3 regions of the Micromonospora sp. PRAS1 genome follow, and region 1 is predicted to be linked to each of the others. Evidence: riboswitches for the same ligand, from Rfam matches in the RefSeq annotation. Region 1 holds a riboswitch; each other region holds the start of a gene.

Region 1 (3,267 bases):
CTGGCTGGCCAGCAGGCCGAGGAAGTAGACCAGGCTGGAGTCCTTGATCAGGGCGATCAGCTGGTTCACCCAGGCCGGCAGGATCCGGCGGATGCCCTGCGGGATGATCACCATCCGCATCGCCTCCCACCAGGAGAAGCCCAGTGCGCGAGCCGCCTCCAGCTGGGTCGCCTCCACCGACTGGATGCCGGAGCGGAAGATCTCCCCGATGTACGCGGAGGCGATCAGCGACAGCGCCAGGATGCCAAGCGGGTACGGGTTGGGCCCCCACACCTGCATGCCGAGCGGCGCCAGGCCGACGCCGATCAGCAGGATCGTCGCCGCCGCCGGCAGACCGCGGAACACGTCGGTCCAGACCCGGGCCGGCCAGCGCAACCATCGGGTACGCGAGATGCCCGCCACGGCCAGCAGGATGCCCAGCGCCGAGCCGAGCAGGGCGGCGGTGACCGCCAGGATCAGCGTGTTCGGCAACCCGACGGTGAGCATCTCGGGTAGTGCCTCGCGCATCGACTCCCAGTCGAAGAACGTCTCCCACAGGGTGCGCAACGGATCCACGGTCAACCTCCGCCCGGCTCGCTCGTCGTCCTACTTCAGGAAGCGGCCGACGCCGAGGGCGCCGCCGAACCTGCCGCCGAGGGCACCGAAACCTCGCCGCTGCCCGGGGTGAAGTCGTCCGGGATGGGCCGGCCCGGGTAGTACTGCTCCTGGAGCCGGGTCCAGGTGCCGTCGGCGATCACCTCGTCGAGCGCCTTGTTCAGCGCCTCGCGCAGCGCGTCGTTGCCCTTGGCGAAGGCGTACGCGGTCGGGGCGGGGCTGAGTTCGGTGGCGGCCACCTTGATCTTGCCGCCGCTGTCCGCCGCGGTCTTCTCACCGATTTCGGCCGGGGCGATCCAGGCATCGGCGGTGCCGGCCTTGAGCTGGTTGATCGCGCCGTTGTAGTCGGGCACACGTACCGGGTCGAGGCCCTTGTTGGTGGCGTAGTCGTCCTGGACGGTGCCCTGCACGACCACCACCCGCTTGCCGGGCAGTTCGTCGAAGCTGCTCAGCGTCGATCCGGCGGGTACGTCCAGGCCGAAGTAGCCGAAGTCGTACCCGTTGCCGAAGTCGACGGTCTTCTTCCGCGCCTCGGTGATGGTGATCGAGGAGCTGCCGATGTCGAACTTGCGGGTGTTCACCTGCGACAGCAGCGCCGAGAAGTCGGTGCCGACGAACTCCACAGTCAGCCCGAGTTTGTCGGCGGCGGCGACCAGCAGGTCGTTGTCGAAGCCGGTGAACTTGCCGTCGGAGAGGTACACGTTCGGCGGGGCGTCGGTGAGCGTGCCGGCCCGCAGCACCCCGGGTTGGAGCAGGTTGTACGGGTTGTCGGCGGTGCCACCGGCGGAGTCGGAGCCGCAGGCGGTCAGGGTGGCGGCAGCGAGGATGGCGGCGGTGCCGACGGCGGCGGCCCGGGTCAGGGCAGGAAGGAATCGCACAGGTGTCTCCTGATTGAGCTACGGCGGGCACGGACGTGCCACACCGACGGTCCGTCGCAGGACGGACCGCTGGAACGGATCGTGGGAAAGCGAGAGATTGGTCGGCCGACCCGACCGGCGCGGTCAGCTACACGCGGCGCTGCACACCCGCATCATGTCGACGTGCCGGCGTTGGGTCAGGCCGGCACCGGGGATGACAGGAGCGGATCGAGGGTCGTACGGCATGGCTCTCCTTCAGGTCGTGATGACCTGGGCAACCAGGCCACGCTTGCACCGGAGGCTGCTCCGATGCCTGGTCCTCACCCGGGGCACCCCTGCGCGGACGAGGGTTGCCGGCCAGCGAGCCGGGGCTTGACGCTGGCGCTCATGACCTGCCGACGAGGCTAGCAGCAGGTGACGGGGGAGCGTCCACCCGTTATGACGCCCCTCACGCGGATGGCCGGGGTACGGGGGTGTTGCCCGGAGGCGCGTGATCCCTTACGGTCTGGTCAGCGGTGGGCGGTGCGGTCCGCATCCGAGACGACACCGTCGGTGGTCCAGCACGCGGGCCGGGAGGGTGGCACTCCCGGGCCCCAGGCGCGTGGTGGTGTGCCGGCGGGCGAACCCCGAACCGTGCGGTGGCGCGTCGAGGCGCCGGCCCGGCGGTTACATGGGGGCGCGGACACCCACCGGGAGCCCCAGTTGTACCTCACCCCGCACGAGCAGGACCGCCTGCTCGTCCACGTGGCGGCCGACGTCGCCAGGCGTCGCCGCGAGCGCGGCCTGCGCCTCAACTATCCGGAAGCCGTCGCGGTGATCACCGCCTTCCTGCTCGAAGGGGCGCGCGACGGCAGGTCCGTGGTCGACCTGATGTCCTCCGGTCGCACCGTGCTGAGCCGGGACGACGTGCAGGACGGCATCCCCGAGTTGCTGGGGGAGGTGCAGGTGGAGGCGACGTTCCCGGACGGCACCAAGCTGGTGACGGTGCACCACCCGATCCCGTGATCCCCGGGGAGATCCTGCCGGCCGACGGCCCGGTGGAGATCAACGCCGGTCGGCCGGTGACCACGCTGCTGGTGGTGAACACCGGCGACCGGCCGGTGCAGGTCGGCTCGCACTACCACTTCGCCGAGGCCAACCCGGCCCTGGACTTCGACCGGGACGCCGCGTGGGGGCAGCGGCTCGCCGTACCGGCCGGCACGGCGGTGCGCTTCGAACCGGGGGTGAGCCGCAGCGTCGACCTGGTGCCGCTCGCCGGTACCCGGGTCGTACCGGGCCTGCGCGGCGAGTGCGGCGGCGCGCTGGACGGGAGGCGGGACGCGTGAGCGCCGTGGAGCGTGACCGGTACGTCGCCCTGTACGGGCCGACCACCGGCGACCGGATCCGGCTGGCCGACACGAACCTGCTCATCGAGGTCGAACACGATCACTGCGCCGGCGGCGACGAGGCGGTCTTCGGCGGTGGCAAGGTGATCCGCGAGTCGATGGGCCAGTCCCGGGCGACCCGTGCCGAGGGTGCCCTGGACACCGTCATCACCGGCGCCGTGGTGCTCGACCACTGGGGCGTGGTCAAGGCCGACGTCGGGCTGCGGGACGGGCGGATCGTCGCGCTGGGCCGGGCCGGCAACCCGGACACCATGGACGGCGTCCACCCCGACCTGGTCATCGGCCCGGCCACCGAGGTGATCGCCGGCAACGGCCGGATCCTGACCGCCGGGGCGGTCGACACGCACGTGCACTTCATCTGCCCGCAGATCGTCACCGAGGCGCTGGCCAGCGGGGTCACCACCCTGGTCGGTGGCGGCACCGGCCCGGCC
Region 2 (3,267 bases), on a different contig from region 1:
CCGCCGCGCCGGGCCAGCGCGCGGTGGATCAGGCTGCCGTAGGGCGGATGGGCGGCGATCAGGCCGAACTCCACGCGTTCGCCAGCCGGGACGTCGGGCGCGTCGACCTGCTGGGCCGCCGCGAAGATCCGGTACGCGTCGTCCAGCGCCGCCTCGTCTGACGGCTCGAAGGGGGTGACGGCGATGTCCATGGCCGCGAGCCTGCCCGCCACCTCCCGGCCATCGCCACCGGTTTTTCCGCCAGCGGTTCCTCCGCCTCGAAGAGCCAGCGGTTCCTTCGCCCCGGACCGTCGGCGGTCTCTTCGCCTCGGACAGCGGAACGGGCCAGCGAATATTCGCTGGCCCGTTCCGGACGTTGGTCGGGAGGGTCGATCGCACAACGCCTCCGGCGTTGGGTCGTACAGACTAAAAGTCTCCGGCGAAACGCCCTCCCGCACGGAGCATCTTGCGCCGTCCGGTTCCTGCCGTCAAGTCCCTGCCCGCGCGTTTCGCAAAATGCAAGGAAGGGCCCCTTGTTAACGCCTCGAGTATAGGAAGGGTCCCTTATTAACCGACGAGTCAGCTGAGCAAGCCGGCATCGCGGGCGGCCCGCAGCGAGGGCTTGATCCGGTGGGTCGGGCCGACCTCGCCGGCCACCGCGTCCAGGGTCTTGAGGCCCTCGCCGGTGTTGAACACCACCGTCTCAGCGGCCGGGTCGAGCCGGCCGGACTCGACAAGCTTGCGCAGCACCGCGACGGTCACCCCACCCGCGGTCTCCGCGAAGACCCCGGTGGTACGCGCCAACAGCCGCACCCCGGCGCGGATCTCGTCGTCGTCGGCGTACTCCATCCAGCCGCCGGTGCGGCGCACCGCCTCCAGTGCGTACAACCCGGCGGCCGGGTCGCCGATGTTCAGCGACTTCGCGATCCCGGTCGGCTTGACCGGGGTGATCACGTCGCTGCCCGCGTGCAGGGCGGTGGCGATCGGGTTGCAGCCGGCCGACTGCGCCCCGAAGACCCTCCAGCCACCGGCCGGCGCCTCGACCAGCCCGATCTCGACCAGCTCGCTGAACGCCTTGTCGATCTTGGTGAGCAGCTCACCGGAGGCCATCGGAATGACCACCTGGGCGGGGATGCGCCAGCCAAGCTGCTCGGCCACCTCGTAGCCGAGCGTCTTCGAGCCCTCCGCGTAGTACGGCCGGACGTTGACGTTCACGAACGCGGTGTCCTCGAACTCGTCGGTCTCCACCAGTTCGCCGCAGAGCCGGTTCACGTCGTCGTACGACCCGTCGATGGCGACCAGTTCACCGCCGTAGACCGCAGTGGTCACCACCTTGCCCTGCTCCAGGTCGCTGGGGATGAAGACCACCGACGGGGCACCCACCCGGGCCGCGTGCGCGGCGACCGAGTTGGCCAGGTTGCCGGTGGAGGCACAGGCGAAGCGGGAGAAACCGAGCGTACGGGCGGCGGTCAGCGCCACCGAGACCACCCGGTCCTTGAACGAGTGGGTCGGGTTGGCGCTGTCGTCCTTGACCCAGAGTGGGGCGGTGAGGCCCAACTCGGCGGCGAGCCGGTCGGCGGCCACCAACGGGGTGAACCCGGGGTCCAGGGTGACCCGGGTGGCCGGGTCCTGGCCGGCGGGCAGCAGGGCGGCGTAACGCCAGAGATTGCGCGGGCCGGCCTCGATCTGCTCGCGCGTGACGGTGGCGAGCGCGGCCAGGTCGTAGTCGACCTCCAGCGGGCCGAAACACTCGTAACAGGCGTGCTGCGCGGCGAGCGGGTAACGGGCCGAACAGGCGCGGCAGACCAGGGCACGGGCGGGGCTGGCGGTGGTGTCGATACCGGGAGCGGCGAGCGTCGACGTCATGTCGAAGTCCTCTCATCTTTCCCCGCATCGCACGGTACGGCGGGGACGGAATTGGCACCTGCCCCGCCGAACGCGCAACGGTGAGCGCGCGGGGTGGTTGCCGGGGCGTCGTCGGGCCGTATCCCTCAGCCCCTCTGGATGAGGTATGCAGTTGTGTCGCCGAGTCTAGGCAATCCGGCGGCGCTCGTCGCCCGTCAATCCCAGCCTGTGAGCGATTCCTCAGCGGCACCGTCACGTGCCCCGGTGCCGCTGAGCACCGCCGTCAGGCCGGCACCGACCGCCGCTCGCCGGTGTCGAGCGCCACCGCTTCGGCCGTTCGCTGCCGCAGCAGCGTGTCCAGCGCCCAGTTGCCCGGGCCGAGCACCGCGATCAGGAAGAACGACCAGCAGAACAGCACGGACAACTCGCCGTGGTTACTTAGCGGCAGCAACGCCTCGGGCTGGTGGACCACGAAGTACGCGTACGCCATCGAGCCCGACGCCAGCAGCGCGGCCGGGCGGGTGAAGAGGCCGACGAGCACCAGCGCGCCACAGAGCGCCTGGATCAGGGCGGCCCACCAGCCGGGCCACTGCCCGAGTGGGACTGGATCGCCGCTACCACGGTTGCCGCCGAAGACGCCGAACAGGGACGCCAGTCCGTGGCAGAGGAAGAGCAGGCCGATGACCATGCGGAACAGGGACAGGGCCGGCCCGCCGAACCGGTCAGTACGCATTCCGGTACCTCCAATGGAGATGGGTGGTGGGCACCCAGAATGCGAGAAGCTATAGATAGTTGTCGATGCAATCTCTTCCTTTGGGAACGCTCCCATGCTCATCCTACCGCCTGGAACTTCCGAAATCCGCTCCGCTCGGAGGTAGCCCGCCCGCATCGCCAGCCAAATCGCCTGGCCAGCGCATCCAGCGGGCCTACAACATCGACGCCCGCCATCCCCCGAGATCGACTGCCCACCATGGCCGCCGCCCCCACTCGACCACCCCGACCGCCGGCCCCGCCGCCCACTCAGTAGATCTTGGAAAGTCCCGTCCGCGACGAGCGGAACCTTTCCAGGAATTCATCCGTTCGAGGCTGCGACGACTCCTACTGCACCCGATCTGCCACGAAGACGCCCAGCCCCTGATGGCCGTACAACTCGCCAGTCTCGATCAGGATCGTGATCGCCTGCCGGACGGTCGACATGCTCCCCACCTCGTACAGGTCGGCCAGTTCCTTCGTGGACGGCAGCTTGTGACCCGGAGGCCATTCACCTTCGGCAACCCGCCTCCTGATGTCGGCGATGATCCGTCGATAGTGCGGCTCGAACTTCCGAGATGTGGACATGCGAAGACTCCCAGCTAGGCATGTCCATCTGACCACGGGCACCAGACCAACTTCAACCGCATCGTTGACTTTACCGACATTATCGGTAAAGTCGTCGCCGGAGCG
Region 3 (3,267 bases), on a different contig from region 1:
CGCAGTGATGGCGGCTGGCGCGTTGGCGGTGACCGTGAAGGCGATATGGAACCATGGCAAAGCGCGACGAGCGAGGAAGCGGGACGAAGATGATCAAGCCTGAGCTGCCCGAGTACATCCGCACGATGGTTCGCGGCGATTACGCCGCCAACGACGCGGTCGAGGCCAAGCTTGACGACGAGGGCTGGGATGGGCTCCCGCGCTACCTCGCCGCAGTCTTCTTCCTCGCCGTTGACCGCCGCTTCGGCGAGACCGCCGGCCGTGCCGAGGTCATCGCCTTCGTCGGCGAGCTACGCGCCGGACTCGCCGACGGCGGGCCGGACATCAATGCCGAGGCTGCCGAGCAGCTCATCATGTCCATCATCGACCCATCGCTCGACTACTCGATGAGCCAGGAGATGATCGGCCGCATCCAGGCGGCCACCGTGCAGAAAATCCTTACTGAGGAGAACCTGTCGGACGACGAGCTGGACGGCCTACTCACGGAGGCTGTCAGCCTGTCCATGCGCCCCTGATCTCAAGACGCACCGCCCCGACCGGGCCGGTGCCTTCGTGGTCGGGGCGGTGGTGCCTATCGGGTGCTGCCGGCCGGGGGTCCGGTCTCACTTCAGGTGCCGGGCGAAGAACCGGTTCGCGTCGTCTGCCTCGAACGGCGGTACGCCGGTGTGTCCGCCCATGTTGGCGTGCAGCGTCTTCTCCGTGGAGCCGAAGGCGTCGAACAGATCCAGCGCCAGTTGCCGGTCGTTTCCTTCGTCGTCCCATTGCAGCAGGACCTGCAACGGAATGGTGACCTGCCGGGCCTCCGCGAACATGGTGCGGGGCACGAAACTCCCGGCGAACAGAAGGGCCGCCAGGATGCGCGGCTCGACCACCGCCAGCCGGATGCCGATGGCGATGATCCCTCCCGAGTAGCCGACCGGGCCGCCGAGTTCGGGCAGCGCAAGCAGGGCGTCGAGGGCGGCCCGCCATTCCGGGACCGCCTGGTCGACAAGCGGAAGGACGAGCCGGTCGATGGTCTCGTCGGCGACCGGCTCGCCGGCCTGCAACGCCCGGCGCAGGTCGGCGCGGGCCTCCTCGATGGCGACGAGGCGGGGCCGGTCACCGCCGCCGGGAAGCTCGATGGTGGCCGTAGCGAAGCCCTCCGCTGCGCAGTGCTGGGCCCGGGCCACCAGTCGGGGATACATCCTCGGCAGTCCGCCGGGGTGGCCGAGCAGGATCAGCGGTGCCGGAGCGGATACCGATGGAGGCGTCCACAGGATGCCGGGGACCTCGCCGAGGGAGAATTCGCGCTCGCGGACGCCGTCGGCGAGGCGCTGTTCGGAAGTGAACTTCATGGTCGTGCCTTTCGGGAATGCGCTGAACGGCGCTCCCGGACGACCTATCGCCCGACCGTGACCCCTGAGGGGAGCACCCATGTCGACACGTTCACGGGTACCACCTCCTCGGTCTCTCGCACGGCCTCCGGGAAGCTAACAGCGGTTGCCGTGATCCGCCAGCGGGTTATTGCGGAGGCTACGGCGCACCTGGCGAACTGACTCGGGCACCCGGCACGGGACACCGGGAGTACGGCGTAGTTGGTACGGTCTGGACAGGTCATGAGCGCCAGCGCGAAGCCCCGGCTTGCTGGCCGGCAACCCTCCGATCGTGGGCGGGGTGCTCCGGGTGAGGACCCGGCTCGGCACGGGTGTTGTCGAGCAAGCTGCGAAGCAGGAGGTGCTTTCGTGCCAGCTTTCATTTCCAGGCAGGACAGCGAATCCGACCGGGGATTCAAGCAGGACGACCTGCTGCGGGTACGCCTCGCCGACGCTGACGACGCCGGGCAGATCGCGCTGCTGCACGTCGACAGTTGGCGTCGCTACTACCGTGGCGCGTACTCCGATTCCTTCCTCGACGGTGATGTCGTCGCCGACCGGCGCTCGGTCTGGTCGACCCGCTTGGCCGGCCCCACCCACAGCCGGACACTGGTGGCCGAGGACGGCAGTCGGCTGATCGGCTTCGTCCATGTCAGGTTCGACCAGGATCCGCAGTGGGGCAGCCTCGTCGACAACCTGCACGTCACGCACGACCACCACCGCACCGGTGTCGGCACCGCGCTCCTGGCCCATGCCGCCCGAGCCGCTGTGGCACACGCGACGGCCCACGCCCTGTACCTGTGGGTCCTGGAGCAGAACAGCGCGGCGCAGCGGTTCTACCGGGCCTGTGGCGCCCGCCACGTCGAGACGGCGACGGTGTCACCACCCGGCGGAGACCCGTCCCGACTCAACGGCACTCCCCGCAAGTTCCGGATGGCCTGGCCGGACGCCACCGGGCCGAGCCAGCTCGACACCAGCCGGTTCGAGCAAGCTCCGATGCGCCCTCGGTCGGCCACCGGCGGCCACCGCGCTGCGCGGGCATGAACAGCTTCCCGGACAAGGCGATCCGCAGAACCCGCGTCCCGAATCGCATCCACCGCTCAGCCGGACGTTCGTGGTCACCGGCGCCTGCCGGCGCGCCGCTGCGAACCTGCCGCCTCGGCGGGTGCGGCGGCGGTGGGCCGTTACAGGGCGTGGCGGATCAGGAAGGTGGCCGTCGAGGTTGCGGCCCCGTCACCGATCGGCGAGATTCGCATCTGCCTATCGGCGTCGTGGCTCAGGTATCGATCCGGGAAGTTGTGCGAACGCAGTGACGTGTGCCTGCCGCCGATGCCGGTGACCGGGCAGAACGTGGCGTCGGCGCGGAACAGGGCGCTGCCGTCGGCGCGGTGCAGGAACACGCGGAATCCAGAGTGCCGGAGGTAGTGGCCGGGGAAGTTGACCGACTCGAACGAGACGCAGCGACCACTGGCGAGGCCGGAGCGGACGATGAACGCCGCGTCGGCTTTCGTGCCGGCGCTGCTGGCGGCATTGACCGGGTCGACTCGGGCCTGGAGGTTGGCGTGTCGTACCCGGTGACCGGGCAGGCTGGCGACTTCCAGACCGATGCGGGCGCCGGGAACCAGCACCGGGCCGGCCGGGCTGGCCGGGCCGGCGGGTACGGAAGGGGGTGCTGCGGGAACACTCGGGGCGAGTGGTGGAGCCTTGGTGGCCGGGTTCGTCGGCGTGCCGCTGGGGGTGGTCGGGCCGGAGCCGGGGTTGCTCGCGCCGCTGTCGTCGGTGCGCGGGTTCAAGCCGGGTCGGACGACGGAGTCGCTGATCGGAGTCTGCGGCGCGGCCCCGGCGCCTCGGGAGTCGGAACCGGTGCGCTCCGTGCCGGGCAGCCGGTCGTCGGCGAAGTCATCCGCGGCACGGT

Evidence for each region. Region 1 has a riboswitch for S-adenosylmethionine ahead of AC507J_RS29105 (ABC transporter substrate-binding protein). Riboswitches for the same ligand answer to the same signal wherever they lie in the genome.
Region 2: another riboswitch for S-adenosylmethionine. It lies ahead of thrC (threonine synthase); the one in region 1 lies ahead of AC507J_RS29105 (ABC transporter substrate-binding protein).
Region 3: another riboswitch for S-adenosylmethionine. It lies ahead of AC507J_RS26920 (GNAT family N-acetyltransferase); the one in region 1 lies ahead of AC507J_RS29105 (ABC transporter substrate-binding protein).

Annotation. Positions count from the first base shown of each region.
Region 1 covers NZ_JCANNB010000047.1:37,102-40,368, forward strand. The annotation lists gene AC507J_RS29100 (amino acid ABC transporter permease) at 1-555, opposite strand, end outside; gene AC507J_RS29105 (ABC transporter substrate-binding protein) at 591-1,472, opposite strand; SAM riboswitch class IV at 1,732-1,844, opposite strand; gene AC507J_RS29110 (urease subunit gamma) at 2,154-2,456, shown strand; gene AC507J_RS29115 (urease subunit beta) at 2,453-2,776, shown strand; gene AC507J_RS29120 (urease subunit alpha) at 2,773-3,267, shown strand, end outside.
Region 2 covers NZ_JCANNB010000013.1:152,633-155,899, forward strand. The annotation lists gene AC507J_RS15075 (GNAT family N-acetyltransferase) at 1-191, opposite strand, end outside; gene thrC (threonine synthase) at 559-1,845, opposite strand; SAM riboswitch class I at 1,855-1,990, opposite strand; gene AC507J_RS15085 (DoxX family protein) at 2,108-2,557, opposite strand; gene AC507J_RS15090 (GntR family transcriptional regulator) at 2,923-3,162, opposite strand.
Region 3 covers NZ_JCANNB010000039.1:18,795-22,061, reverse strand. The annotation lists gene AC507J_RS26935 (hypothetical protein) at 1-103, shown strand, start outside; gene AC507J_RS26930 (hypothetical protein) at 90-515, shown strand; gene AC507J_RS26925 (alpha/beta hydrolase family protein) at 603-1,334, opposite strand; SAM riboswitch class IV at 1,592-1,707, shown strand; gene AC507J_RS26920 (GNAT family N-acetyltransferase) at 1,722-2,396, shown strand; gene AC507J_RS26915 (AbfB domain-containing protein) at 2,537-3,267, opposite strand, start outside.